3 regions of the Micromonospora sp. WMMD737 genome follow, and region 3 is predicted to be linked to each of the others. Evidence: riboswitches for the same ligand, from Rfam matches in the RefSeq annotation. Region 3 holds a riboswitch; each other region holds the start of a gene.
What was found. A riboswitch is a leader RNA that binds a small molecule or an ion and turns the genes downstream of it on or off. The one in region 3 is predicted to bind cyclic di-AMP.
Positions count from the first base shown of each region.

Region 1: it holds a riboswitch for cyclic di-AMP, as region 3 does, so the genes downstream of both, ACN27A_RS22430 (NlpC/P60 family protein) here and ACN27A_RS31310 (C39 family peptidase) in region 3, are expected to answer to the same signal.
Region 2: it holds a riboswitch for cyclic di-AMP, as region 3 does, so the genes downstream of both, ACN27A_RS24765 (coiled-coil domain-containing protein) here and ACN27A_RS31310 (C39 family peptidase) in region 3, are expected to answer to the same signal.

Region 1 is NZ_JBMHMH010000001.1:5,095,575-5,105,097, reverse strand. It holds gene ACN27A_RS22475 (hypothetical protein) at 1-669, opposite strand, end outside; gene ACN27A_RS22470 (hypothetical protein) at 1,186-1,341, opposite strand; gene ACN27A_RS22465 (hypothetical protein) at 1,435-1,584, opposite strand; gene ACN27A_RS22460 (DUF1062 domain-containing protein) at 2,004-2,552, shown strand; gene ACN27A_RS22455 (LPXTG cell wall anchor domain-containing protein) at 3,122-3,850, shown strand; tRNA gene ACN27A_RS22450 (tRNA-Gly) at 3,951-4,024, opposite strand; gene ACN27A_RS22445 (zinc metalloprotease) at 4,384-5,370, shown strand; gene ACN27A_RS22440 (pyridoxamine 5'-phosphate oxidase family protein) at 5,511-6,062, opposite strand; gene dcd (dCTP deaminase) at 6,141-6,719, shown strand; gene ACN27A_RS22430 (NlpC/P60 family protein) at 6,803-7,843, opposite strand; cyclic di-AMP (ydaO/yuaA leader) riboswitch at 7,856-7,990, opposite strand; gene ACN27A_RS22425 (N-acetylmuramoyl-L-alanine amidase) at 8,229-9,523, shown strand, end outside.
Region 2 is NZ_JBMHMH010000001.1:5,578,564-5,588,086, forward strand. It holds gene ACN27A_RS24760 (carbonic anhydrase) at 1-305, shown strand, start outside; gene ACN27A_RS24765 (coiled-coil domain-containing protein) at 407-1,423, opposite strand; cyclic di-AMP (ydaO/yuaA leader) riboswitch at 1,427-1,558, opposite strand; gene ACN27A_RS24770 (YibE/F family protein) at 1,725-3,080, opposite strand; gene ACN27A_RS24775 (hypothetical protein) at 3,557-4,060, shown strand; gene ACN27A_RS24780 (DUF305 domain-containing protein) at 4,142-4,768, shown strand; gene ACN27A_RS24785 (metal-sensitive transcriptional regulator) at 4,976-5,278, opposite strand; gene ACN27A_RS24790 (heavy-metal-associated domain-containing protein) at 5,429-5,638, shown strand; gene ACN27A_RS24795 (hypothetical protein) at 5,669-6,667, shown strand; gene ACN27A_RS24800 (heavy metal translocating P-type ATPase) at 6,676-8,928, shown strand; gene ACN27A_RS24805 (CsbD family protein) at 9,102-9,275, shown strand; gene ACN27A_RS24810 (hypothetical protein) at 9,459-9,523, shown strand, end outside.
Region 3 is NZ_JBMHMH010000001.1:7,067,377-7,076,899, reverse strand. It holds gene ACN27A_RS31345 (DegT/DnrJ/EryC1/StrS family aminotransferase) at 1-177, opposite strand, end outside; gene ACN27A_RS31340 (TetR/AcrR family transcriptional regulator) at 273-953, opposite strand; gene ACN27A_RS31335 (ABC transporter permease) at 1,104-2,000, shown strand; gene ACN27A_RS31330 (ABC transporter ATP-binding protein) at 1,993-2,808, shown strand; gene ACN27A_RS31325 (D-ribitol-5-phosphate cytidylyltransferase) at 2,953-4,455, shown strand; gene ACN27A_RS31320 (CDP-glycerol glycerophosphotransferase family protein) at 4,492-6,219, shown strand; gene ACN27A_RS31315 (alpha/beta fold hydrolase) at 6,283-7,026, opposite strand; gene ACN27A_RS31310 (C39 family peptidase) at 7,132-7,977, opposite strand; cyclic di-AMP (ydaO/yuaA leader) riboswitch at 8,207-8,347, opposite strand; gene ACN27A_RS31305 (acyltransferase family protein) at 8,668-9,523, opposite strand, start outside.

The sequences.
Region 1 (9,523 bases), 2.0 Mb from region 3:
CCCGAACGAGGGCGCGTCGTTGCCGTACCGGACCGTCAGCGGCATGCGGCCCAGGAGGCTCCCGTCGGACAGCCGGTCGAGCCTGACCGCGTTCGCGCTCAGCGAGACGTCGGTCTGGGTCGCCTGCACGTACGGCCGCGGCTTGGTGATCTTGCCCTTCGTGGAGCGGAAGAGGGTCGTGAACGAGGCGCTCTGGACCGGGTCCTGATCGCCGTTCGGCACCACGCCGATCCAGCTGTCGTCGACGATCATCGGGTAGTCCCGGAGAGTCGTCCGGACATGGAACCGGACGCTGTGCGCCCGACTGGCGCCGGGCGCCAGTTCGCCGCTCCCACTGCCGCAGTTCAGGACGGTGCGGACGCCGACCGCACCCGTATACACGCAGGCGTCCTCGGGATAGACGTCGCCCTCCGCGGCTCCGGCCGGTTCGAGAAAGGACAGGCTGTAGGAGCTGGCGGTCGGGCTGTTGTTCGTGACCGTGGCGTTGAGCGTGCCGACGTAGCCCTGCTCGGTCGGCTCCAGGATCAACTGCTGCGCCGAGATGGACAGCGTGCCGGTGCTGGACTTCCGCGGCGCGGCTGCGGCCGGGGCCGTGGTGCCGACCAAGGCTACGGCCAAGCCGACCGCAACCGCGGCGACGCGGCGTCCGGTGGACAGAGTGATGGACATGCTGGAACGCACCTTCCCCCGTGGTTCATCACGCGCCGTAGTGGACGCGTGCTGGATGAGCAACATAGCCAGGCCGGCTCCGGCCACGCTGCCCCCGTGGGGCAAAACGGGCGTACGCGACCCCCGCCGCCGTTCCACCCTGCCTACCGCCCCTCCACCGTCCTGGCCGTGGCCGGATCGGGTGGCGGCGACGAAGCAGAGGCCGGACGCGCCCTGTGGACGCCCGGTCTGGTTGAGTCCGGCGTCGTGGCCGTCCGCTGGTGCGGGGCACGGCTGGCTCAGCGCCTACGATCGTGCCCGTGGAGGGTCTGGGAGCCCTCGGCGCGGTGCTCTGCGGCGCGCTGAGTTGCCTGTTCGTCTGCCTGATGCTCTGCGCCGTCGCTGCGGCCTGGGCAGCTTGGCCCACGCGCCGGTAGTGGTCACTGCCGCCTCGGCCCGCCACGGACGCGGAAGCGGAACTGATGCCGCAATGGCCGCAAGGCGGCAACCTAGCGCCTTGCTGCTGCCGGACCTCGGTCAGTTGTACAGCCAGAAGGCAGCACAGCCGTAACAGAGCGCCAGTAGCACGACCGAGGTGAGCAGCAGCACGAGCAGCGTGGACAGCTCGGTGCGCGCCGCCGGCGGAGACGGCTCCAGCGGGCGAACCGACCTCGGCGGCTCGGAGTCGGGCACGGCGCGATCATGTCAGACCCGGAGAGGGCCGAGGAGCGTCCGCGCGTTCGCGGTGGCCGGTCTGGTCGTGTCTCTGTGCCCGCCCGTGACCGCTCAGTCCTCTCTGCCGTCGGACAGTCCATGTACGGCAAATCCAGCCAGACCCAGGAAGAAGAAGATGACCATGTAGATCGGCAGCGTCGGGCTGTCAGCCGGGTGAGGAACGCGAGGCAGCCATGGGGCCTGAGGGTCTTTGTCGATCACGCCGTGAGTATCGAGGACGCTGGCGGGGGGAGCTAGCGGATCTTCTCGCCGGGCAGTCGTGGACCGTCCGATGCCGACCGGAGGTCGCCGGTGCCGGCAATGCCCGGGCTGACGGCGGCGGACCGCTGATAGGACATCTCCCGCAGGCGGATCGCGCTTCGAGCCGGAAAACCGTTTGAGCCCTACTTCCGCGTTCCCGTAGGTTGCCGATGCCCCGTCGCAGCGAGGACAGAGGACAACCGCGTGACCCCGCCCGCTCTTTAGACCTGACGCCTTCTTCCGCGCATCTGCAGGCCGACCCTCTCGTCGGTTCTGTCGGGCTGCCCGCGTGCGCCCGTTCATGCAGCGTTTGAGGCCGCGCGTAATCGGCCTCGTGTCAGGTCTTCAGAGAGATCGTCATGTCTTCACAACCTCATATTGTGCTGCCCTGGATCGTTCGCCGGACCAGGCTTCCTCTGCTGTCGTTGCGGTGCGTGGACTGCCGGTCGGAGTCGGCCACCACCGGCGAGGGCAGGTTCCGCGTCAACGCCAACGGCAAGTTGCTGGACGTGTGGCTGCTGGTCCGTTGCGTGTCCTGCAATCGGACGAGCAAACTCACCGTGCACGAGCGAGCGTCGGTCAGATCCCTCGACCCGGCGTTACTCGACGGCTATCACGCCAACGATCCGGAACTCGTGGCGGCCACGCTGCTGGATCCCCTGCTCGCCCGGCGCAACCGTTACACCCTGGACTGGCAGGGGGCCTGGCAGCTGGACACCCCGCCGGCACAGGTCGACAAGGCGTGGCCCCTGCAGGTGGAGGTCGACTTCCAGGATCCGGTGCCGGTCCGCCCGGAGCGGCTCATCGCGCAAGGGCTCCGCCTCAGCAGAAACGAGGTACTGCGCCGGATCAAATGTGACATTTCCCTGCGTCGTCCGACGAGCACCGGGTTCACTTTTGTCGTGATGATGAGGAACTCTATGAACTGAGTTGCACTCCCAGCGGTGCGAGTCACGGCCGCTACCACGCCACATTCGCGTACAGGGGAATCAGAAGTGGGGACATGGGCCGACTCACCCACGTCCCCACTTCTGGCAGCATCCGTTCGTCGCCGTCCATCGCATCCTGGCGGCCACCGGCAACTTCATCGGTGCTGCTATCGGCTCCGCCGCCGCGACCACGCTCTGGTCCGCAGGCGGCTGGACAGCGGTCACGATCGCGGGAGCGGTGCTCTGCTGCTTCGCGCTCACCGTGTGGGCGCTGGGACGTCGGGGCCCACTCGTGATCGCTCCGTTGCCGGCGGGCACTTCCAGGAACTGACCGCCGTTGACCCTCGGCTCCCGCTCGAACGGGAACGCAACGCACGGCGGGAACTATCTGGCGCTGGTCGTACAGGCGCTCATTGCACAGTCCAGGATGTCAGCCGTCCTCGGGCGTCGAGGCCTCATCCGATCGGAAGCCCTGGGGCACCATCGACGACATCAATCCCTTCTTGCTTTTCCGCCCACTGACGGTAATATCTCCATGTTTTGGCCTGAAGCGGGGGAGGAAGACCCACTTGAAATGGAAGATACCGGCCGGCGCCCTAATGGCGCTGGCCTTTCTGATTCCGGCGGCGCCGGCGGTGGCTCAAACCGAATCGCCCGGTCTGAACGAGGCTTGCCAGACGGTCGAGCGCAAGGTGTACAAGGATATCCGCGAGCTTGTCACCATCGACCTCGATACCGCCACCGATGTAGAGGTGCGGGTCTTGGCCAACCAGATCCTGGCCGCAGCTAACGCCGATTCGTTGCCCGTTCTGCCTCGGGTGATGCAGGAACGGCTGGACGGCACCGCAGATGATCTGCGTGCATTCCTCAAGGCGGACGTGCAGAACGCCTGGTCAACGAGTCTGCGGATCACGGTGGTCCGGACGTTGACGGGCACTGGTGCCAACGTGAGGGCGGCCGCGCAGAAGGTGCTCGACGACGGGTCCGTCGATGCCTACCTGGCTTACCTGAACAACGGCCTGTACGCCGCACGTGCGATTGACTGCGCGCCTCAGCCCACACCGACAGCAACGGCTCAGCCCACACCGGCACCGAGCGCCACGCCCAGTGCCACGACGACCGTTGCACCGACCCCTGCCCCCTCCTCCAGCCTGGGCGCCCCCGGCGGCGAGGGCGGTGGGCTGCCCGTGACCGGTGCCGACACCGCGACCGTGGCCGGCATTGGCGGTGCGCTCCTGCTCCTCGGCGGCGCTGGCTACCTGATCGGCCGCCGACGCCGTTCCCGCTTCGCGGCATAGCTCGCTCGACGCGCCCAGCTCGATGCTTCGTCGGGTTGGGCGCGCAGGAAAACGTCGAAGGCCCTGGTCGGGATCTGCATCCTGACCAGGGCCTTCGTGCTGGAGCGGGTGACGGGAATCGAACCCGCACTGTCAGCTTGGGAAGCTGATGTTCTGCCATTGAACTACACCCGCAGGCGGCACCACTGTACCTGAGTCGTCACGACGCTGCACCCAGGTACCCCTCCGACACCACCCGGTGCCGCGATCTTGGCAGCCAACGGCCCCCACAGGGGCCTGAACTCGCCAAGATCGCGCCGCGCCACCGCCCGCCACGCCGCACCACCAGCCGCACCGCTACCCCAGTCACGCCAGGGCGGCGAGTCGTGTCCCGCGTCGAGCAACGTCGATGCGCGCCCAGCCGCTGCCAGGAAAATTTCCACCGCGGCAACATATGGCCATTCTCAAATCAATCGATGGGTTGTAACGTCTGCCCAACGTTCCAGTCACGGCGTGACATACCCCCTGTCGCGCCGCCAGAAAGAGGTGGGCCCATGGGACTCCGTCCCAACCTGCTGACCCGGCGTACGGCCGGCGTCGCGTCGACGACCCTCGCGCTGCTGCTCAGCACCGCCGCCGTGGGTGTCGTACCGGCCGCTTCGGCCTTCTCCGCCGCCCCGACCGAGGTCTGCGTCGAGCCGGCCGACGTCCACTCGGACGCCCGCGTCAAGCCGGGCAGCGGCGCCAAGCACGAGCCGAACGAGCTGACCCTCGCGGAGACCCGCGAGCGCGAGGCCGACATGGCCGCCGCGCTGCGTGAGCGGGCCCGGTTCCGTACCGGCGCCGGCGCCTCCACGATGGCCGCCGCCGTCACCATCCCGGTGGTGGTGCACGTGATCCAGGAGAACAGCACCCGGGCCGGCGGCAACATCCCCGACTCGATGGTCAACTCGCAGATCAACGTGCTGAACCAGTCGTTCAGCGGGGCGACCGGCGGCGCGTCCACCGCGTTCAGCTTCCAGCTCCAGAAGATCAACCGGGTGACGAACCCGTCCTGGTACCCGATCGTGCAGGGCTCCTCGGCGGAGCGGTCGATGAAGACCTCGCTGCGTACGGGCGGCAAGAACACCCTCAACATCTACCTGGGCGAGCTGAGCAACGGCCTGCTCGGCTGGGCGACCTTCCCGACCCGCAACCTCAACAGCATGGACGGCGTCGTCGTGCTGAGCGAGTCGCTGCCGGGCGGCACCGCCACCAACTACAACCAGGGCGACACGGGCACCCACGAGGTCGGCCACTGGCTGAACCTCTACCACACCTTCCAGGGCGGCTGCTCCGGCTCGGGCGACAGCGTCAGCGACACCGCTGCCGAGGCGTCGCCGGCCTCCGGCTGCCCGACCGGGCGGAACACCTGCACCGCCCCCGGCGTCGACCCGATCACCAACTTCATGGACTACAGCTACGACTCCTGCATGTACCAGTTCACCGCCGGGCAGGCCAGCCGCATGCTGACCGCCTGGAACGCGTACCGCGCGGCGTAGTCACGCCGTACGACTCGACCGGTGCCGGCCTCGCTCGACGGGGCCGGCACCGGCGTCTGTGCGGCCGGGCACGCGGGGGTCGGGCGGTGGTCACGGTGCGGTGCCCCGGAGGGGGACGGCCCGGGGCGCCGCACCGCGTCTCAGGCGGCGGGGCGGGCGGCGTGGTCGCCGACGCGCCCCGACCGGGTTTCGGGCACCAGCGCGGTGCCGGCGGCGGCCGCATGGGGGTCGAGCCACACCTGGACGGCGGGCCGGCCGTGCCACTCGCTGGCGCCGCCCGCGACGCCGGACTCGCGGCGGGCCAGCATCGCCACGTCGACGGTGAACTCGAAGACCCGCCAGTCGACCTGCGGCGCGGCCCGGTGGCTGCGGGCCAGCCGGGCCACCCGCGCCGGGTCGGTCACCGGCCGGGCGTGGCCGGCGACGTAGGCTTCGTCGTCGCTCTCCTCGGGCGGGAACGAATGCAGCGCGTAGCGGCCGTCGCGCTCCAGGTCGCGCCGCTTGGGCGAGTCGACGACGAAGCAGAAGAGCCCCTCGTCGGTGATCACCGGGGAGACCGGGTGCACCCGGGGACCGCCGTCGGCGCGGACGGTGGCCAGGTAGCCGAAGCCCGGCCCGTACTGCTGCATGAGGAGGCGGATCCCGTCGGCGAGGCGGGGCTCGTCGGCGGCGAATTCGGACCAGGAAGCCATGCCGGCATTCTATCGAACAATTGTACGAAGATGCACTCCGACACGCAGGTCACGCGTGTCGGTCGCTAAGGTGTGCGGATGCTGCTCTCCGACCGCGACCTGGCCTCCGAGATCGAGGCGGGAACGCTCGCGCTGGAGCCGTTCGAGCCCGCGCTGGTGCAACCGTCCAGCATCGACGTACGCCTGGACAAGCTCTTCCGGGTCTTCAACAACCACCTCTACACCCACATCGACCCCGCGCAGCAGCAGGACGACCTCACGTCGATGGTCGAGGTGCCGGAGGGCGAGCCGTACGTGCTGCATCCGGGCGAGTTCGTGCTCGCCTCGACGCTGGAGGTGATCACGCTCGGCGACCAGCTCGCCGGCCGGCTGGAGGGGAAGAGCTCACTGGGCCGACTGGGCCTGCTCACCCACTCCACGGCGGGCTTCATCGACCCGGGCTTCTCCGGTCACGTGACCCTCGAACTGTCCAACGTGGCCAACCTGCCGATCACCCTCTGGCCGGGCATGAAGATCGGCCAGCTCTGCATCTTCCGGCTCTCGTCGCCGGCGCAGCACCCGTACGGCTCGGCCGTCTACGGCTCGCGCTACCAGGGACAGCGCGGCCCGACCCCGAGCCGCTCCTGGCAGCACTGGCGCACCTGGCCCACCCGCTGACCCGGCCGCTGACCCGGCCGCTGCGCGTCAGGAAGGGCACCTTCCTCTACCGAAGGCGTTAGGAAGGTGCCCTTCCTGACACCTCAGCCGGGGCGGCCGTAGCTGTGGATCGGGCCGTCGTCGACCTTCTTCATCTTGATCGGCACCCCGGCGCGGGAGGCGTGCACCACCCAGCCCCCGCCGACGTACATGCCGACGTGGTGCAGGTCGCTGTAGTAGAAGACGAGGTCGCCCGGGCGCAGCTCGCCCCGGCTCACGGACGCGGTGGCCCGCCGCTGCTGTGCGGCGTTGTGTGGCAGCGACACCCCCGCCTTCGCCCAGGCGGCGAGCATCAGGCCGGAGCAGTCGTACGAGTTCGGCCCCTCGGCGCCCCAGACGTAGGGCTTGCCGATCTGCGCACAGGCGAACTTCACGGCGGTGCCGGCCGGGCCGCCGGGATAGCCGGCCGGGCAGGGGGCGGGACGCAGCGGCCCGCCGCCGCCGTTGCCGTAGACCCGCAGCCGCAGCTTCTGCAACCGGTCGATCTCGGCGTTGATCTGCTTCTTCTTCGCCGCGAGCTGGGCCTCGGTGCGGCCGAGCTGGACGACCATCTCGTCCAGCGGCGCCTTCTTGGCGGCCAGCCGGTCGCGCAGCTCGGCGACCTGCCGCACGTCCTGCTGCTGGTGCTGGGCGAACTGGTCGAGCAGTTCGAGCTGCCCGATCATCTCGCTCGGTGAACGGCTGCCCAGCAGGGCGTTGACGGCGGAGACGTTTTCGCCCTTGTAGGCGCGGGCCGCCAGCGCGCCGACCTTCTCCATCGCCTGGTCGACCTGCTTCTCCAGCGGCCCGATCTGCGCGGCGAGCGCGTCGGCCTGCTTCCGCCTGGCAGCCAGGTCCTGGCGGGTGGCGTTGTGCCGTTCGATGACCGGTTCGAGCTTGTTCCAGTCCTCGTCGATCTGCCGCTCGATCTCGGCGACCGTCGGTTCGGCGTGGGCCGCCGCGGCGCCGCCGGTCAGGACGACGGCGAACGCGGCCAGGGCGGCGAGGGCGGTGGTGCAGCGGTACCAGCGTGGGCGCGGCGCAGCCGTCACCGGGTCGGCGAGGGCCGACCGGGCCGACGGTGGCCGCGGGGCATGGTGTGCCACCGGGCTCAGTGCTCCTTCTTCCGTACCGCCTACCGGGTTAGCTGACGGGTTCGGGCGGGAAGGGGCGCCCTACCGCAGGGACTGCGGATTCACCCCGGGGAACCTGGGTCCCCGGCTCGCTCGGGAGCGACTCGGCGGTGTCGGACCGTCACCGCCCTGGTTGGACGGAATGTCACCGGCCGACGAAGGACCAGAGTAGAGACGACCGTTATCGATCCGCAACCCTACGGGCGGTGACACTCCGTACCCACCCGGGTCGGGCGGATCCGCAACCCGGGCGACGAAGATTTTCTTCCTTCTGAAGTGTCTGACGGAAAGGTATTGACCAGAGGCGGCGGGCGGGGCGAAGGTGACCCCACCTTTGCCCGTCCGAACTGGGGGTCTGATGCACCTGTCAGCGACATCGAGGAGCAGACGCGTCCTGCTGGCCGCCGCCGTGGCCGCCGCCATGGCGGCGACGCCGCTCACCGCCGCCGGGTCCGCCGCCGCGGCGGCGCCGGTGACCGACCGGCAGCAGCAGTACGCCGCCGCGGCCGCCGAGTACGGCGTACCGGAGAGCGTCCTGCTCGGGGTCTCCTACCTGCAGTCCCGCTGGGACACCAACGCCGGCACGCCGAGCACCAGCGGCGGCTACGGACCGATGCACCTCACCGACGCCGAGCACGTCGCCGCCCTCGCCGGCGGCACGCACCACGACGAGGGCACCGAGGACCCGCGCGGCGACGACTCCCGCCCGTCCCTGGCCGAGGCCCACGAGCCGCCGGCCGCGTCGCCTCCCGCCGAGGCCGCGCTGCGGACCGTCGACGCCGCCGCCGGGCTGACCGGCGCCAGCGAGGAGTCGCTGCGGACGGACGTCACGGCGAACATCCGGGGCGGCGCGGCGCTGCTGGCCGCGTACCAGAAGGAGATCGGCGCCCCGGTCGGCGCCGACACCGACCCGGCGGCCTGGTACGGCGCGGTGGCCCGGTACTCCGGCGCGGACAGCGCCGACGCCGCGGCGGCCTTCGCCAACGAGGTGTACGCCACCATCGCCACGGGCGACAGCCGGGTGACCGACGACGGGCAGCGGGTCACGCTGGCCGGCCGGGCGGTCCAGCCGAACCGCTCCTGGCTGGACCGGCTGCGCCTGCGCAAGCTCGCCCGGCCGGACGGGCTGGAGTGCCCGGACGACATCTCCTGCGAGTGGATCCCGGCGCCGTACGAGAACTACGGCCCCACCCTGGGCGACTACGGCAACCACGACCTGGGCAACCGTCCCACCCAGCAAAAGATCGAGTACATCGTCATCCACGACACCGAGGGCTACTTCGGTCCCAGCGTCAACCTGGTCAAGGACCCGAAGCGGGTGGGTTGGCACTACACCCTGCGCTCGGTGGACGGGCACATCGCCCAGCACATCAAGACCAAGAACGTCGGCTGGCACGCCGGCAACTGGTACGTGAACGCCAAGTCCATCGGCCTCGAACACGAGGGCTTCGCCGGGCACGGCACCTGGTACACCGAGGCGATGTACCGCACCTCCGCCAAGCTGGTCCGCCACCTGGCGCGGGCGTACAACATCCCGCTGGACCGCAACCACATCATCGGGCACGACAACGTCCCCGGCACCGTCGCCGCGAACGTGCGTGGCATGCACTGGGACCCGGGACCGTACTGGAACTGGTCGCACTACTTCGACCT
Region 2 (9,523 bases), 1.5 Mb from region 3:
ACGCCACCGGCACCCCGCCGGTCGGGCACCTGTGCGCCGTGGTGGACGCCGTGGTGCCCAGCCTGCGCCGGGCCGCCGCCGAGGGCGTGCACGACATCGACGGCATCGTCGACATCCACATCGCGCACACCGTCGAGGCGATGCTGGGCCGCTCCGCCGTCCTCGCCGCGGAGGTGGCCGCCGGCCGCTGCGGGGTGGTCGGCATGTCGTACCGGCTGACCGCCGGCGAGGTGCGGACGGTGGCCGAGGTGCCCGCCCGCACGGCCGACGCGCCGGAGGCGGCGGCCAGCGCCGCGCTCGCCTGACTCCGCCCGCCCGGCAGGTCGTCGCGGCGGGCCCGTACAGACGACAGAGGGCCGCTCCCGCGTCCGGCGGGGCGGCCCTCTGTGTGTACGTGTGGTCCCGGCTAGAGCAGTGACACGTGGACGTGGTCGGTGTGGTTCGACGGGCCGCTGTAGGAACTCCAGCCGGTCGCCGGGAACCAGATCTGTCTGTTCCAGATCACGTAGTAGATGCCGAGCCGATCGGCGTTGCGGACCAGGAACGCGGTCAGGTTGTTGCCGTACATGTAGGTGTCGTCGTTGTGCCAGGGGGAGAAGCCGCTCTTCTGCAGCGACCAGTCGCAGGCCCGGCCCTTCGGGTGCTCGTACGGCCCGCCGGGGCGGTAACAGCCGACGAACCGGTTGAAGCCGGCCCGCTTGACCTCCTTGTACATGTGCAGGGTGCGCGCCGTGATGCGGCCGGAGGTGGTGGGATCGGCCTCGGTGGGTGACAGCGGCGTCCAGTCGCCGTCGGCCGTCCGTCCCGGCGCGATCTTCGCCACCGGCGAGGTGGCGACCACCTTGCCACTGGTCAGTCCTCTGCCGCCGACCAGCGCGAGCGCCTTCTCCGCCTCCCGCTTGCCGCGCGCCATCTCGTTCGTCAGCTTCTGCTGTTCGCGGACCTCGGTGTCGAGCGCCAGCTTGGCCTGCTCGGCGCGGTCCTTGACCGCGTTCACCTCGGCGAGCTTCTTGGAGTTGACCAGGTTGAGCTCGTCGAGGGCGGCGGCGCGCTTGACGAACGAGTCGGGGCTGGCGGTGTCCAGCAGCATGGACACCGCGCCGATCCGCCCGGTGCGGTAGGACTGGGCGGCGATCTGGCTGACCTGGGGGGCCAGCGCGCTCAGTTCGGCCTGCGCCCGGGAGACCTCCAGGGCCAGTTCGAGCTGGCGCTTCTTCGACTTCGCCAGCTTCGCCTTGGCCTGCACGTAGGACCGGTTCCGGGCCTCGATGAGGTCGTCGAGCAGCTTGGGCTCGTCGTCCCCGTGCCCGGAGGGCTTGGGCGGGGTGGGCGCGGCCGCCGCCGGCAGAGGCCCGGCGAAGACCGCCAGAGCGGCGAGTACGGCCACCACGGGCGTCAACCAGCGGCGTAGGGGTGCCGTCACAGTTTTCCCTTCCGTCGACCGCCGACCGGGTTAGCTGACGGGTTCGGGGCGGAAGTGGCCCCTACCGCTGTCGCGGATTCACCCCACGTACCTGGGTCCCCGGTTCGCCTCGCGGCGATTGGGCGGCGGCACCGCAGGCGCCGCTGCGCGCCTTCGGCGGTGACCGGCAGCGAGGTTACCCGAGAACGCTCCCGGGGATCTACGTCCCTAAGCCGACTAAATGCGTTATTTCGTAATGGCGGACGGTGACCAGTGACGCGTTTATCAGGACGAACGCCCTGTTCGGTCACGCTGAGGAGCGTCACCATGCGGTGTCCGTACTTCTGCGCCCGTCGGGCCATTCGGCGGGAGCGGCGGACGGCGTGTCCCCACGCGGCCCGCTGAGGGCCTCCAGCGCCTCGGACCGGTCGGTCGCCGGCCGGGGTGTCGGCGCGGTCGTGCGCGTGGGCGCGGCGCGGCCGGTGGCGTCCCCGCCGCGTCGGCCGGCCGTGGTCACCAGGGCCGCCAGCGCGGTGGTCAGCGGCACGGCGGCGATCAGGCCCAGGGTGGCGACTGCGCTGCGGACGATCTCCTGGGCGAGGAACTCGCTGGTGAGAAGTTGGGTCACCGCCCGCGAGTCGGCGGTCAGCAGGAGCAGCACCGGCAGGGAGGCGCCCGCGTACGCCAGCACGATGGTGTTCACCGTCGAGGCGATGTGCGCCCGGCCGACCCGGGTCGCCGCCCGGTAGAGCTGCGTCCGGGACAGCCCGGGGTTGGCGTGGGCCAGCTCGGTGACCGTGGCGGCCTGGGTCACCGTGACGTCGTCCAGCACGCCGAGGGAGCCGATGACGATCCCGGCCAGCAGCAGCCCGTGCAGGTCGACGTCGGCCTGGTACATCGACAGCGTGGTGGCGTCCTCGGAGCCGAACCCGGTCAGGTGGGTCGCGGCGGTGGCGATCGTGCCGAGGACACCGGTCAGCACCAGGCTGCCCAGCGTGCCGAGCACGGCGACCGAGGTCTGCGCCGTCACGCCGTGGGTCAGGTAGAGCACCACGAACATGATCAGAGCGGCGCCGACGACCGCGACCAGCAGGGGCGGGTTCCCGGCGCTGATGCCCGGCAGCACGAAGGTCAGCAGGATGGCGAAGCTCGCCGCCAGGCCGCCCAGCGCGGCCAGCCCGCGCCACCGCCCGAAGGCGACGATGGCGGCCGCGAAGAGCGCCACCAGCCAGACCAGCGGCTTGCCGCGCTGGTGCTCGGCGATGTTGTAGGTGCTGGCCGTGGGGTCGGCGGGGTCGGTGAGCTCGACCAGGATGATCTCGTCGTCCACGGCGACGGTCGGCGCACCGGGCCCGGCCGGGATCGGCGTCTGGATCTGCTGGCCGGCGTCGGGGCCGTCCTGCACCCGTACGGTGACCGTGCCGCAGGGGCCCTGCCGCGCGTCGGGGCTCCCCTCCGGGGCCTCCGGGGCGGGCGGGCACGGCTCCGTCACCACCCGGGTCACCGTGCCGTGGTAGCGGGGTGCGTCGGTGCCGGTCGCCGGGTCGGGCGCGTCCCACGGCCACAGCACCAGGGCCGCGATCAGCGTGGCGACGAAGAGGGGCACCACCGTCGCGACGAGGATCCGCCGCACCCTCGGCGGGGCGGACGGAGCGGGACGGGTGTGGTCGGCGCCCAACGTGTGTCTCCCTACGAATCCAGGGCGGGGTACGGGCCGGCGGGGCCGGTCGGTTCACCCGTCGCCGCGTGGGCGCGACGGGGATCGCTTCCGCGTGGTGGTGCGGTCACGTACCGCGGTCCTGGGCCCCCACCCGGTCGCGGGTGGGCGGTGCCGCCGCCCGGCGGTGCGCGCGGGGCGGGTGGTGCGGAGTCCGGAGGGCCACCGGCCGAATGGTAGCCACCCCGGCATCGGGGCGCAGGTCGTGCGGGTGGTGTCGCGGCGCGGACCTTCACCACGCCCGCCGGCACGCCCACGCGCGGGACCTGCGCGCGCCCGGCCGCCCATGTTCGGCTCCTCACGCGCGATACCCATCCGTGCCCGACCGGCCCACCTTCGCCGTCGACGTGCGGGAACCGGTGCCGGCCCGCGCACGTGCGGGGGCCGGACGTGGGTGGTGCCCGTGCGGCACGGGTCGACGCGCTAGCGTGAGGGACGTGCGGACGACGGTGACGGCGGCGCGGGGCGCGCGGCTCCTGTTGCTCGTCGGCACGCTGCTCGGGCTGGCCGCGATGCACACGATCGGCCACGACTCGCACCAGACGGGTCATCCCGCGAACCCGTCGGCGCACGCCGCCGCCGCGCCCGGCCCGCACGCCGCCGCCGCCGCGCCCGGCCCGCACGCCGCCGCCGCCGCGCCCGGCCCGCACGCCGCCGGGTTGGCTCTCCAGACCGTCGTGGGCTGTCCCGGGGGCTGCGCCTCCGAGGACCTGCTGCCTGCCGGCGGTGATACGGGGAGAGGGCTGCCCGGGTGGGGCGTGTGCCTGGCGGTGCTGGGCGCGTTCACGGCCGCGCTGCTGCTGGCGGCGGTGCTGTCGGTCCGCGTACGCGCCGTCGGCCCGACCGGGGGCGGTCCGGTCGGCGCCTTCCCGCCGCCCCGGGCCCCGCCGCCCCGGCCGGTCGGTCTGCGGCTCGCCACGGTCTCGGTGCTGCGCAGGTAGGACGCGTTCGACGCGGTGCGGTTGCACGCCGTTCCGCGTCCCCGTCATGCCGCGTACGTTCCGACACCGAAAGGTTCCACCATGACCACTCGTACCCTCGCGCGCCGTGCCGCCCTGGCCGGCGTCGCCGTCACCACCGCCCTCGCCCTCGCCGCCTGCGGTGGCGACGACCACTCGTCGCCGGGGGCGGGGCACGGCACCCCCGGCGCCGGCGGGCCGGCCGCCACCGCCACCGGTGCGGCCGCGTTCGGCGACGCGGACGTGATGTTCGCCCAGATGATGATTCCGCACCACCGGCAGGCGGTGGAGATGGCCGAACTGGCGCCGACGCGGGCGGCGGATCCGGAGGTCAGGCGGCTCGCCACGGAGATCAAGGCCGCCCAGGGACCCGAGATCGCCACGATGAGCGGTTGGTTGGCGGCCTGGGGGCGGCCGGTGCCGTCGCCGGGCGGCATGCCGCACATGGACCACGGCATGCCCGGCATGATGTCCGACGCCGACATGGCGAAGCTGGCAGCTGCCACCGGCCGGGAGTTCGACCGGCAGTTCCTGACCATGATGATCGCCCACCACGAGGGCGCGATCACCATGGCCCGCGACGAGCTGGCCCGGGGCGTGAACGCGGAAGCCAAGGCAATGGCCCAGCAGATCGTCCGCACCCAGCAGGCGGAGATCGACACGATGCGCAAGATCCTCGGCCGGTTCTGAGCCGCCCGCCCCGGCGTCCCCGACCGGGGGCGCCGGGGCGCCCTGGCCGTACCGCCCCAGGGGGTGCCGGGGCGCCGCCACCGGATCCTGCCTGGAGGGGCCCGGCGGCGCGGATCCTGCCTGGAGGGGCCCGGCGCGCGGATCCTGCCGTGCGGGCCCGGGCGCGCGGAACCGGTGCGCCGACCGGGCGAAGGAGCCTGCCGGTGGTCAGCCGCGCTTCATGAGGCGACCGACGGCGGCCATCATCTCGGTGGCCATCTCGTCGGCCCGGCCCTCGGCCGCGCCCTCGCGCATGCAGTGCCGGGCGTGCCCGTCGAGCAGGCCCAGCGCGACCTTGTCCAGGGCGGCCTGGATCGCGGAGATCTGGGTGAGCACGTCGATGCAGTAGCGATCCTCGTCGACCATCTTCTCGATGCCACGGACCTGCCCCTCGACGCGGCGCAGCCGCGCGAGCAGCTGATCCTTGGTGGCGGTGTAGCCCCTGGTCGGCGTGGGCGTCGGTGTGGTCATGGGGTCGAGGATACCGTACCCCTCGGGGGTATGGTACGTTCGCTTCCAGTCGGGATACCCCCACCGGGTACCGGTACGCGACGCAGGCACCGGTCCGCCTCCGATTTACCCCTGGGGGGTATAGGCTGGAGGCGTCGAGAGGAGAGTTCCATGATCACCACGACGTACCAGGTGCAGGGCATGACCTGTGGGCACTGCGCCACCGCGGTCAGCACCGAGGTCGGCGCGATCCCGGGCGTCAGCGACGTCCAGGTCGACGTCGCCGCCGGTCAGGTCACCGTCACCAGCGAAGGTCCGTTGGAAACCGACACCGTGCGCTCCGCCGTCGACGAGGCCGGCTACGACCTCGTCGGCGCCTGAGGCGCGGGCACGGGGGAAACGAGGCACACCATGAACACGGCGACGAAGCTGAGCGGTTTCGCCCTCGGCCTCGCGGTGGTGTTCGGCGCGACGTACGGGGTCGGTCGGGTGGCCGACCCCGTGGCGCCGCCCGCCGAAGCCCCGCACGACGCCACCGGGGGGCACGGCGACGGCGGCGAGGACGGACACGGGGGCGACAGCGGCGGGGCGGCGCACCTGCCCGGCGGCCTGCTCGTCTCCGACCGCGGCTACACCCTGCGCCCGGTGGACGCCCCGGCCGGGCAGTTCGCCTTCCAGGTCACCGGCCCGGACGGCCGGGCGGTGACCGCGTACGACGTCGCGCACGACAAGCGCATGCACCTGATCGTGGCCCGCCGCGACCTCTCCGGCTTCCGGCACGTGCACCCCGAGATGGCGCCGGACGGCACCTGGCGGGTCGACTCGCCACTCGCCGGTCCCGGCGTCTGGCGGGCGTTCGCCGACTTCACCCCGACCGGGGGCGAGGCGCTGACGCTCGGCGTCGACGTGACCGTCCCCGGCGCGCTGACCGGGCGGCCCCTGCCCGCCCCGGCGACCAGCACCACGGTCGACGGCTACACCGTCACGCTCGCCGGCGCCCCGGAGCCCGGCCGCACCGCCGAGCTGACCCTGACGGTGAGCCGCGCCGGCGCGCCGGTCACCGACCTGGAGCCCTACCTGGGCGCGTACGGCCACCTGGTGGCGCTGCGTCAGGGCGACCTGGCCTACCTGCACGTGCACCCGCACGGCGAGCCGGGCGACGGCCGGACGCGGCCCGGCCCCGAGGTGAGCTTCTCGGCCGAGATGCCGTCGGCCGGGGCCTACCGCCTCTACCTGGACTTCAAGCACGGCGGCGTGGTGCGTACCGCCGAGTTCACCGTCGTCGCCGGCAGCCCGACCGCGCCGGGTGTCCCGGCGGCGACCAGCTCCCCGACGGCGGGCACGCCCGCCGCCACGAGCTCCCCGACCGCCGGCGCCGACCACGGCGTCCCCGGTCACGGGCACGACTGACGGGAAGCATGATGACGACCAAGCCCTTGCTGACGGCGCCGAACCAGATCGAGCTGGCGATCGGCGGGATGACCTGCGCCTCCTGCGCGGCCCGGATCGAGAAGAAGCTGAACCGGATGGACGGGGTGACGGCCACCGTCAACTACGCCACGGAGAAGGCCACCGTCCGGTACGCCGACGAGGTCACCCCGGACGAGCTGATCGCCACGGTGGAGAAGACCGGCTACACGGCGGCCCTGCCGCCCCCGCCCACGCCCGCCGGCGGCGAACCGGCCGCCGAGCCGGTGGACGAGCTGCGCGGCCTGCGTACCAGGCTGTGGGTATCGGCCGTGCTCACCGTGCCCGTGATCGTGCTGGCGATGGTGCCCGCCTGGCAGTTCGACTTCTGGCAGTGGCTGTCGCTCACCCTGGCCGCCCCGGTCGTGGCCTACGGCGGGCTGCCCTTCCACCGGGCGGCCTGGATCAACCTGCGGCACGGCGCGGCGACCATGGACACCCTGGTCTCGCTCGGCACCCTGGCGGCGTTCGGCTGGTCGGTCTGGGCGCTCTTCCTCGGCACCGCCGGGACGCCGGGGATGACCCACCCGTTCAGCCTCGCCATCAACCGCTCCGACGGCGCCGGCAACATCTACCTGGAGGCGGCGGCCGGGGTGACCGTGTTCATCCTCGCCGGCCGCTACTTCGAGGCGCGGGCGAAGCGGACCGCCGGCGCGGCGCTGCGGGCCCTGCTCGAACTCGGCGCCAAGGACGTCGCCGTGCTGCGCGGCGGCACGGAGACCCGGATCCCGGTGGACCAGCTCGTGGTGGGGGACCGGTTCGTGGTGCGGCCCGGTGAGAAGATCGCCACGGACGGCGTGGTCGACGAGGGCACCTCGGCGGTCGACGCCAGCATGCTCACCGGCGAGTCCGTCCCGGTCGAGGTCGGCCCGGGCGAGCCCGTGGTCGGCGCGACCGTCAACGCGGGCGGCCGGCTGGTGGTCACCGCCACCCGCATCGGCGGCGACACCCAACTGGCCCAGATGGCCCGGCTGGTCGAGCAGGCGCAGACCGGCAAGGCGGCGGTGCAGCGGCTGGCCGACCGGATCTCCGGCGTCTTCGTGCCGATCGTGATCGCCCTCGCGGTGGGCACCCTCGGCTGGTGGCTCGGCAACGGGTCGGGCGGGACCGCCGCGTTCACCGCCGCCGTGGCGGTGCTGATCATCGCCTGCCCGTGCGCCCTCGGGCTGGCCACGCCGACCGCCCTGCTGGTCGGCACCGGCCGGGGCGCGCAGCTCGGCGTCCTGATCAAGGGGCCGGAGGTGCTGGAGTCCACGAAGCAGGTCGACACGGTCGTGCTGGACAAGACCGGCACCGTCACCACCGGTCGGATGACGCTGGTGGACGTGGTCCCGGCGGCCGGCGAGGACCGCGCGGAGCTGCTGCGGCTCGCCGGGGCGCTGGAGTCCGCGTCCGAGCACCCGATCGCCCGGGCCGTCGCCGCCGGGGCGGCCGAGGTGGGCGTGCTGCCGCCGGTGACCGGGTTCGCCAACGCCGAGGGGCTCGGCGTGAGCGGGACGGTCGACGGCCGGGAGGTGCTCATCGGTCGGCCCCGACTGCTGCGCGAGCACGGCCTCGACGTACCGGAGGAGGTCGCGCGGGCGGCGGCCACGGCGGAGGCCCAGGGGCGGACGGCGGTGCTGGCCGGCTGGGACGGCCGGGCCCGCGGGGTCCTCGCGGTGGCCGACGTGGTCCGACCGACGAGCCGGGCGGCGATCGCACAGCTGCGCGCGCTCGGCCTGACGCCGGTGCTGCTGACCGGCGACAACACCACCGTCGCCCGCGCCGTGGCCGCCGAGTTGGGCATCGACGAGGTGGTCGCCGAGGTGCTGCCGGCCGACAAGGTCGACGTCGTGCGGCGGCTCCAGGACGAGGGGCGGGTGGTGGCGATGGTCGGCGACGGGGTCAACGACGCCGCCGCGCTGGCTCAGGCCGACCTCGGCCTGGCGATGGGCACCGGCACGGACGTGGCGATCGAGGCGTCCGACCTGACCCTGGTCCGGGGTGACCTGATGGCCGCCGTGGACGCGATCCGGCTCGCCCGGCGCACCCTCGGCATCATCAAGGGCAACCTGTTCTGGGCCTTCGCCTACAACGTGGCGGCCCTGCCGCTGGCCGCCGCCGGCCTGCTGAACCCGATGATCGCCGGCGCCGCGATGGCCTTCTCCTCGGTCTTCGTGGTCGCCAACAGCCTCCGGCTGCGGGGCTTCCGCCCGGTCTCCTGACCCCTGTGCACCGTGCCGCCGGCCCCGTCCGTCAGGGGCCGGCGGCACCGGTCGTCACGGGCCCGCCGGCCTGGCGGCAGGGTCGTCCGGCGGCGATGGACGACCGGACGGTTGGACGGTGGCGGTGCGGGGTATTCGAGAGGCGTACCGGCACCGCCAATCCGGAGGTTGACATGGGTTTCGAAGACAAGATCAACAACACGACCGAGGACGCGGCCGGCAAGCTGAAGGAAGGCGCCGGCCGGGCCACCGACAACGAGCGGCTCGAGGCCGAGGGGCGCAACGACCAGGCCAGCGCCAAGCTCAAGCAGGCCGGCGAGAAGATCAAGGACGCCTTCAAGAGCTGACCCGCGTACGCGCCCTCCGCCGGACCGGTCTCCAGCCGAGCCGGCGGAGGGCGTACTGGCGCGTCCGGCGGACGTTTCCCCCGGCAGGCGCCACTCGTTGGCAGGTCGACGTCCCGCCGCCCGGCGCCGGCCGCACCCGTGCCGTCAGCCCCGGGAAGGTCGAGACCCCGAACGGGAGGTCCCGTGTCCCGATCCGTCGTCTACGCGCGCCGCGCCGCCGCCACGGTGGCGCTCGGGGTGCTGGCCGT
Region 3 (9,523 bases):
GTTCACCGCGACGCAGTGCCGCCCGGCGACCAGCTCGCCGAACTCCTCCTCGAAGGCCGCGACCTCGGGACCCTGCACCACCCGGCCGCTGCGGAGCACCCGGACAGCCGCTTCGATCTCGGCGTCGCCGATGATCGGCCGTGCTGGGGGAATGAACTCTGGGTGCGGCCCAGCCATGGGGCATCCTCCTGTGTCAGATGGTGCTCGGGTGGGGGTTCGGGGTGCGATACTAGCCCGTTGCGAATCAGGCCGAGACCGACGAGGTCAACGTTTCACGCACCGGCCCGATGGGGTTCAGAAGTGGTCAGGGACCGGGTGTCCCACACCGCCGGCTCGTCGAGGGACGGACCGGTACATGCTACCCGCAGGGCCGCGACGATCGCGGCGGCCATGCGCGTGATCTCCGGCGTGTCAAGGGGTGTCCGCGAAATCGCCAGCCGCCAGTAGACCGGCCCGACGATCAGATCCGCCGCGCCGCGCCGGTCGGCGCCCGCCGGCAGCTCGCCCCGCTCGACCGCCCGGCCGATGACGAGTTCGCCGATCCGGTCCTGGTAGCCGGCCAGCGCGCGCTGGAGGGTCTCGGCGATCTGCGGGTTGCGCGCCGCCTCGGCGAGCAGGTCCGGGATGATCTGCGAGGCCAGCGGGTGCCGTAGCGCACCGGCGGCGACGAGCAGCAGCAGCTCCACGTCCCCGTGCAGGCTCCCGGCGTCGACCATGGGCAGCTTGCGGCCGGCGACCGCGGAGACCATGTCGAGCACCAGTTCGAGCTTGGAGCGCCACCGGCGGTAGATCGCCGTCTTGCTGACCCCGGCCCGCCGGGCCACCGCCTCTATCGACAACCGGCCGTAGCCGACCTCCGCCAGCTCCTGCGTGACCGCGCGGCGGATGGCCGTGGTGATGTCGTCACGGAGCACCGCCGCACCGGCCGGCACCCGCCTCTTATCGGTCTTCACGTGCAACAATGTAGCGCAGCGACGGTACGGTTGCGTCCCGACGTGTTTTCCACTACGGTTCGCCCGGCGACGAGGCGGCGCTCCGCACGGCCACGCTCTCCCGTCGTCGCGCACAACCCGTTGGCACGAAAGAGATCGGAGCGCCTAACCATGGCCAACACCACGGTGGCGGACCCGGATTCCGGGCTCACCGGGGCCCAGCTCGCCAAGCGGTACGGGCTCCGGTTCGCCGGCGAACGGCCGTCCCTCGGCGAATACGCCGGGCAGCTCTGGCGCTACCGGCACTTCATCGCCGCGTACGCCAACGCCAAGCTGGTGGCGTCGTTCAGCAACGCCCGGCTCGGGCAGCTGTGGCAGGTGCTCACCCCGCTGACTAACGCGGCGGTCTACTACCTGATCTTCGGTATGGTGCTGGAGCAGGACCGGACCCCGAACTTCATCGCCTACCTCTGCACCGGCCTGTTCATCTTCAACTTCACCCAGACCGCGGTGCAGAACGGCACGCAGTCGATCACCAGCAACCTGGGCCTGATCCGGGCGCTGCACTTCCCCCGGGCCTGCCTGCCGCTGGCCGTGACGATCACCCAGTTCCAGCAGCTGCTCGGCTCGATGGTGGTGCTCATTCTCATCGTGCTGGTGACCGGCGAGCCGATCACCCTGGCCTGGCTGATGCTGCCGCCGGCGATCCTGCTCCAGACGATCTTCAACGCCGGGCTGACCATGGCGATGGCCCGGATGGGCTCGAAGCTGGCGGACCTCAAGCAGGTCATGCCCTTCGTCATGCGCGCCTGGATGTACGGCTCCGGGGTGCTCTACAGCGTGACCCTCTTCGAGGAGCAGCTGCCCGCCTGGGCCGCCAGGCTGGTCGAGCTCAACCCCGCGCTGGTCTACATCGAGCTGGCCCGGGTCTCGCTGCTGGAGAACACGCCGACGCTCAGCTCCTCCCTGCCCCAGCTCTGGGTGACGGCGCTGGGCTGGGCGATCGTGATGGGCGTCGGGGGTTTCATCTACTTCTGGCGAGGCGAACAGGAGTACGGCCGTGGTTGATCACTTCGAGTCGTCCAACGACGTGACGGTGACGCTGCCCAGGGTGCAGGAGCGCATCCCCACCGTGGTGGTGGACGACGCCCACGTCATCTACCGGATCCACAAGGGCGCCGGTGGTGGCGGCGGCCCCGTCGGCGCGCTCAAGCGGATCATGAGCCGCACCTCGGCGCCGAACATCCAGGAGGTGCACGCGGTCAAGGGGGTCAGCTTCACCGCGTACCGGGGCGAGGCCGTCGGGCTGATCGGCAGCAACGGCTCCGGCAAGTCGACCATGCTGCGCGCCATCGCCGGCCTGCTGCCGGTCAACCGCGGCGCGGTCTACACGCAGGGGCAGCCCTCGCTGCTCGGCGTCAACGCGGCCCTGCTCAACGACCTCTCCGGCGAGCGCAACGTCGTGCTGGGCTGTCTGGCCATGGGCATGTCGCCCGAGGAGGTGCAGCGGCGGACCCCGGAGATCATCGACTTCTCCGGCATCAACCAGCGGGGCGACTTCGCCTCGCTGCCGATGCGCACCTACTCCTCCGGCATGGGCGCCCGGCTGCGCTTCTCCATCGCCGCGGCCAAGAAGCACGACGTGCTGCTCATCGACGAGGCCCTCGCCACCGGCGACAAGATCTTCCGCAAGCGCAGCGAGCGGCGGGTGCGGGAGCTGCGGGAGGGCGCCGGCACGGTGTTCCTCGTCAGCCACCAGCTCTCCTCGATCCGGGACACCTGCGAGCGGACGATCTGGCTGGAATCGGGCGTCCTGCGCATGGACGGCCCGACCGACGAGGTCGTCCGGGAGTACGAGGCGTTCAGCGGCAAGTAGCACGACGGCGCACGTACGGCATCCGCCCGGTGCCGGCCGACCGCGTCGCCCCGTGGGGGCGGCGCGGTCCGCGCGTTAAGGTTCATCCGGTCGCCGCGCGGGCGGAACCTTCTGTTCACGCACCCTGAGAGTGAGGCTTCGGCAATGACGCAGGACCACACCACTGGCCCGGACGCCGCACCGGAGGACCCGGCGCCGTGGCGGCCCTCGCGGACGGTGGCGGTGGTGCTGGCCGGCGGCACCGGGACCCGGCTGGGCCTCGGCATCCCGAAGCAGCTGCTGAAGATCGCCGGTAAGCCGATCATCGAGCACACCCTGGCGGTCTTCGAGGCGGCGCCCGAGATCGACGAGATCGTCGTGCTGATGGCCACCGGCCACGTCGCCGACGCCCAGCAGATCGTCGACAAGGCCGGCTTCCGCAAGGTCACCAAGGTGATCGAGGGCGGCGACACCCGCAACGCCACCACCCGGATCGCGCTCGACGCCGTCGGCGAGGGCGACTGCAACATCCTCTTCCACGACGCGGTGCGGCCCCTGGTCAGCGGCCGGATCGTGCGGGAGTGCGTGAACGCGCTCTGGACGTACTCGGCGGTCGACGTGGCCATCCCGTCGGCAGACACGATCGTCCAGGTCGACGAGGACGACTGCATCACCGACATCCCCGTGCGCTCCTCGCTGCGCCGGGGCCAGACCCCGCAGGCGTTCCGCTCGGGCACCATCCGCGAGGCCTACCGGCTCGCCGAGGACGACCCGCACTTCGCCGCGACCGACGACTGCGGGGTGGTGCTGCGCTACCTGCCCGGCACCCCGATCAAGGTCATCGACGGCTCCGACGAGAACATCAAGGTCACCCACCCGGTCGACGTGCACCTGGCGGACAAGCTGTTCCAGCTCGCCGCCGCGCAGGCGCCCCGGGTGACCGACGAGCGCAGCTACACCGAGGAGCTGACCGGCCGGACCATCGTGGTCTTCGGTGGCAGCTACGGCATCGGCCACGACCTCGCCGAGCTGGCCCGCCGCTACGGCGCGCAGGTCTTCCCGTTCAGCCGCTCCAGCACCGGCACCCACGTCGAGCGCGCCGAGGAGGTCGAGGCGGCGCTGAAGACCGCCTTCGAGGCCACCGGGCGGATCGACCACGTGGTGGTCACCGCCGGCGTCCTGGAGAAGGGCGCCCTCGCCGAGATGGACCAGGAGACCATGGACCGGGTGCTCCAGATCAACTTCGTGGGGCCGGTCATCGTGGCCCGCCAGTCGCTGCCCTACCTCCAGCAGACCAAGGGCCAGCTGCTGCTCTACACCTCCAGCTCCTACACCCGGGGCCGCGCCGACTACGCGCTCTACTCCTCCACCAAGGCGGCCCTGGTCAACCTCACCCAGGCGCTCTCCGACGAGTGGGCGGAGTTCGGCGTACGGGTCAACTGCGTCAACCCCGAGCGGACCGCGACGCCGATGCGCACCAAGGCGTTCGGCGAGGAGCCGGAGCACACCCTGCTCGCGGCCGAGACCGTAGCCCAGGCGTCGCTGGACGTGCTGATCTCGGACCTGACCGGCCAGGTCATCGACGTGCGTCGCGCGCCCGGCGAGGTGCCGGCCCAGCCGGGACCGGCGCGGGTCGAGCGGGACGCCAGCCCGGCCGACGCCGGCTGACGACGGATCTCTGGCACGGCGGAAAACGGAGCCGACATGCGTGGTGACCTGGTTCGGAAGCTGCTCGCCCGCGCGCTGGCCACCGGCCTGGCGGTGCTGGCGTTCCTCGTCGTCGCGCTGACCGGCGCGACCGGCTGGGGGCTGGGGCTGGCCGTGGCCGCCCTCGCGGCGGCCACCTGGGAGCGGCGGGTGCGCCCGGGCGCCGACAACGCCGCCGAGACCACGCTTGTCGCGGCGGCGATCCTGGTCGGCTACGCCCGCCGCCTCGACGCCGGGTTCGATCCCGCGCTGGCCGTGACCGCACTGGCCCTGCTGGGGCTGGTGCTGCTGGTCAACCCACTCCGCGACGCCGGCGGCCTGGAGGTGCGCGCCGCGAACCTGCCGGTGCGCTCGTGGACACCGCTGGTCGCCGCCCGCCTCGGCGACGCGCTGGCGGGGCTGCTCGCCCTGCTGGCGCTGGCGGCCGTCGCGGGCCTGCCGGCCGGTGTCGCGCTGGCGGCCGTCGCCCTGGTCGCCGCCGGCGCCGCGGCGGTCGGGCTGGACCTGGCCCGGCGCAAGTTCCGGCCGGGGGCCGGCGGTTCGGCGGTGTCCCGCGCGCTGCGCCGGCACCAGCCCGAGTTCCTGCTGCACTTCTCCGCGCCGCCCGGCTCGGAGTACCAGGTCACCATGTGGCTGCCGTACCTGGAGCGGATCGGCCGGCCGTTCCTGGTGATGGTGCGCGAGCCGGAGTTCCTGCCCCTGGTCGCCGCGGCCACCAGCGCGCCCGTGGTCTACTGCCCCACCACCAGGGCCATGGACGAGGCGCTGGTGCCGAGCCTGCGGGTGGCGTTCTACGTCAACCACGGCGCGAAGAACAGCCACTGCATCCGCTACACCCAGCTGACCCACGTCCAGCTGCACCACGGCGACAGCGACAAGGCCCCCAGCGCCAACCCGGTCTCGGCGATCTTCGACCGGATCTTCGTCGCCGGCCAGGCCGCCATCGACCGGTACGCCCGCGCCGGGGTGGACATCCCGGCGGAGAAGTTCGTCGTCGTCGGCCGCCCGCAGGTCGAGTCGATCGAGGTACGCCCGGAGCCGGCGCGCGGGCGGGCCAACCCGACCGTGCTCTACACGCCGACCTGGACCGGGCACAACGCGGACGCGAACTACTGCTCCCTGCCGGTGGCCGAGACGCTGCTGCGCCGGCTGCTCGACCGGGGCGCGACGGTGATCCTGCGGGCCCACCCGTACACCTCGCAGAACCCGGCCTCCGCCCGGCAGCTGGGCCGGCTCACCGAGCTGCTGGCCGCCGACCGGGCCCGCAGCGGCCGGCAGCACGTCTTCGGGGCCGCCGCCAGTCGGGAGCTGACCCTGACCGAGTGCGTGAACCGCTCGGACGCGCTGGTCTCCGACGTGTCCGGGGTGATCTCCGACTACCTCTACTCCGGCAAGCCCTACGCGGTGACCGACATGGTGGGCTCCGGCGACCGGTTCCCCGAGCAGTTCCCGCTCGCCGGGTCGGGCTACGTGCTGCGGCGCGACATGGCGAACGTGGACGAGGTGCTGACCGCGCTGCTGGACACCGATCCGCTGGCGTCGGCGCGGTGGGCCACCCGGAGCCGCTACCTGGGCGACTTCCCCGCCGAGTCGTACGCCGAAGCGTTCCTGGCGGCCGCCCGGCGCCAGCTCGACGAGGGCTGGCGGACGCCCGCCCCGCGCACGGGCGGCGCGACCGGCCTGCCGCTCGACCCGGACGAGGCGACCCTCTCCCCCGCCACCTGACCGCCCCGGTCGGAGAGGCACACCGGCCACGACGGCGGACCTCCGGGCCGTTCGCGGGGGGCGTCAGCGGTACGGCTCGACGAGGTCCAGGACCGCCTCGGGGGCCTCGACGTGGGCGTTGTGCCCGAGGCCGGGCAGGGTGGCGACCGGCACCCCCAGCTCGGTGAGCTGGGCGTCGGTGACCATGGGGTCGTGCTCGCCGCGGGCCAGCAGCACGGGCACGTCGGTCGCCGCCAGCAGGGCGGGCAGCTCTGGCGCGCCCACGCCGAACGCGGCCGGGTCCATCGCCAGCCGCCAGCGGCCGTCGACCTGCCGCAGCCCCGCCTCCACGACGGGGTGTTCCGGGGCGAAGAGCCCGGTCAGGCCGGCCACCCGCAGGTAGCGGCGGGCCGCCTCGTCCCGGCTGGCGAACCAGGTCACCGGCCGGGCCGCCAGCTCACCCGCCTTGGCCAGCTCCGCCGGCGACCAGACGGCCTTGATGCCGAGCCCGACGACGGCGTCGACGGGCAGCCCGGCGCCCCGGGCGGCCAGCGCCAGCCCGACCACCCCGCCGAGGGAGTGCCCCAGCACGACGAGCCGGTCCCCCGGCGCGAGCCCCGCGGCGATCCGCGCGGCCAGCCCCGGGAAGGAGTACTCCGGCAGCGGCGGCGACCAGCCGTGGCCGGCGAGGTCCGGCGCCAGCCACCGCCCCGCCCACCGATGCTCCAGCAGCGGCGCCCAGGGCAGCCACACGTCGCCGGTCGCGCCCATGCCGTGCAGGAGCAGGAGCACCCGCCGGCCGTCCCGGTCACCCGACTCATCGACCATGGGCGCAGTGTGCCACCCGTCGGGCGCCGCGGGCGAGGGCCGTGACCCGGACACGACATCGGGCGCCGACCCCCCGGGTGAGGAGCCGACGCCCGACGGCGTCGCTCAGGCGGAGTAGCCGCGGGTGGCGGCCCAGTTCGCCAGGGCGATGGTGCTCATCCAGTACGACGCGGTCGCCGGGTTCGCCGAGTCGGCGATCTTCACCAGCCGCCCCTCGTCCTGGTAGCCGACCACCGCGACGTAGTGGCCGCCGGGGAAGGAGTGCCAGCCGCCGTCGGTGTCCGTGGCGCTACCGGCGACGTTGACCACGACGCCCCGCCCGTCGGCGATGGCCGCGACGACGTCGGCCTGGAGCCGGTCCATCTGGGCCGGGGTGGCGGCGCCACCGGGGATCATCCGGGTCCGGTACGGGTCGCCCTTCACCGTCGCGTTCAGCACGCGGGTGGTGTCCTGGGCCGAGTCGGTGCCCATCTGGTCGGTGCCCAGCTGGGCACCGAGGGCGTCCTGGCTGCGCGCGATGCCGGCGGCGCTGAGGGCGTGCCGGACGGCCGCCGGACCACAGTTGTAGAAGGTGGTCTGGGCCTGGTAGTCGTAGTCCAGGCTCTTGGCGGCCGGCGGCTTCGGCGGCGCCGGCTTGCGGGTCAGGTCCGGGTCCGGGGCGGCGCTGGACGCGCTGGCCGACGGGGCGGCGCTGGACGCGGCCGGGGCGGCGCTGGACGGGGCGGGCGCGACCCGGGCCTGGCTGCGCGAGGCCGCGGCGTCGTCCCGCAGCTCGGTGGCGGCCACCGGGGCCTGCGCGGCGGCGGGGGCCTCGTCGGCTCCGGCCAGCAGCGCGCCCGTGCCCGACGCCAGCACGAGCGCCGCGGCGGACGCGGCGGCCAGCTGGTACGGACGCTCGGACGTGAGGCGACGCAGCTGTCGCTTGAGGTGGTGCTTCACGGTTTCCTCCACGGGCTCGGGGGGTGAGCGGCCGTCGGTCCGCGCCGAGGGCAGGACGGACCGCCGCGCGGACGGGCGTCCGGGCGGGTGGTGGACCACTCAGGGGATGCGCCCGGGACGCCGGGCGACGGACGGTGACCGGTGGGTCAGCTCATGACCTGCGGGCGGACGAGCGCGGTCACCGCGGCGCCGTGGAGACGGCGGCACAACCGAGGGGTGTACGGGTGTGGCATGAAGATGGAACTCCTTCCGACACCGCCGACCGGGTTAGCTGACGGATTCGGGCGGGAAGAACGCCCTACCACGGGCCCACGGCCCACGGATTCACCCCAACGAGCACTGGGTCCCCGGTTCGTCGTTCACGATTAGGCGGGTCGGCGCGGCGTCGCCTCTGGCGATCGGGTACCGCACCGGACGCGCCGACATTACTGGCCGGTCCGCGCCCTGCCAACCCCGTCCCACCTGCCTAAACCTTGATCGGGAGACAATTTTTGCGGGCACTTCGCCACTGACGCGACTCAATGGGACGACCGTTTCTGCGCGCACCTTGAGGCGACAACGGGACAAGTGGCGGGCAGCGGCGCCGAAACCCCGACAGGAATCGGCCGGGCCGCGCCCGATGACCGGTTCGCCGACGTGGTGACCGGCGTCACCGAAACGGTCGGGATTTCGTCGCCCGGACTCTCCGGCCGCCGGGGGCGCTCAGCGCGAGTCGGCGTACGTCGGTCGGTGGTCGCCCTGCGGATCGGCGGCCCGGGGGCGCGGCACGGCGCTGCCCCGGTCCCCCGGCGCCGCCCCGGGGCCGCCGGAGTCCTTCCCGGCGCCGTCCCCGTCCCGCGGCGTCCGGGCCGGCCTGCGCGGGGTGAGCAGCCGCATCATCGGCGTCTCGACGAGCCGGTGCAACAGGCCGGCCAGGGCCAGGTTGACCAGCAGGAAGCCGAGCACCACCGCCAGCCCCCACCAGCCGGTGAAGCCGACGCCCCAGTCGCCGGTGAGCCGCAGGACGGTGATCATCACGAGGACGTGCACCAGATAGAAGGCGAAGGAGACCTCGCCCAGCCAGACCATCTGCCGGGACCGCCACGGCGAGCGCCGCCCGCGCACGTCCGCGTCCGCCGCCGCGGCGATGACCAGGATGTACGCGACCGAGAGCAGCGCAGCCCACAGCTCGGCGCGGACCCACTGCGCGGCGACCACCCAGGTCGCCACGAAGAGCAGGCTGGCCAGCGGCAGGCCCGGCCCGCGCCACCGGCCACGCCGCATCAGCTCGGCGGCGGCGACGCCCATCCAGAACTCCAGCGACCGCACCGGCGGGAAGATCTGGGTGAACCACCAGCGGCTCTCCTCGGGCACCAGCGCCTGGGCCGGCCAGAGCGCCAGGATGAGCAGCGGCACCGCGACCACGACCGCCCACAGGGCCCACGGTCGGGCCCGGCGGATCAGCGGCAGCGCCAACGGCAGGCAGAGGTAGAAGAAGAACTCGCAGGACAGCGACCAGCTGACCGTGTTGATGCTGTAGAAGTGGCCCGGCCGCGGGTCCCACGCCTGAAGGAGGAAC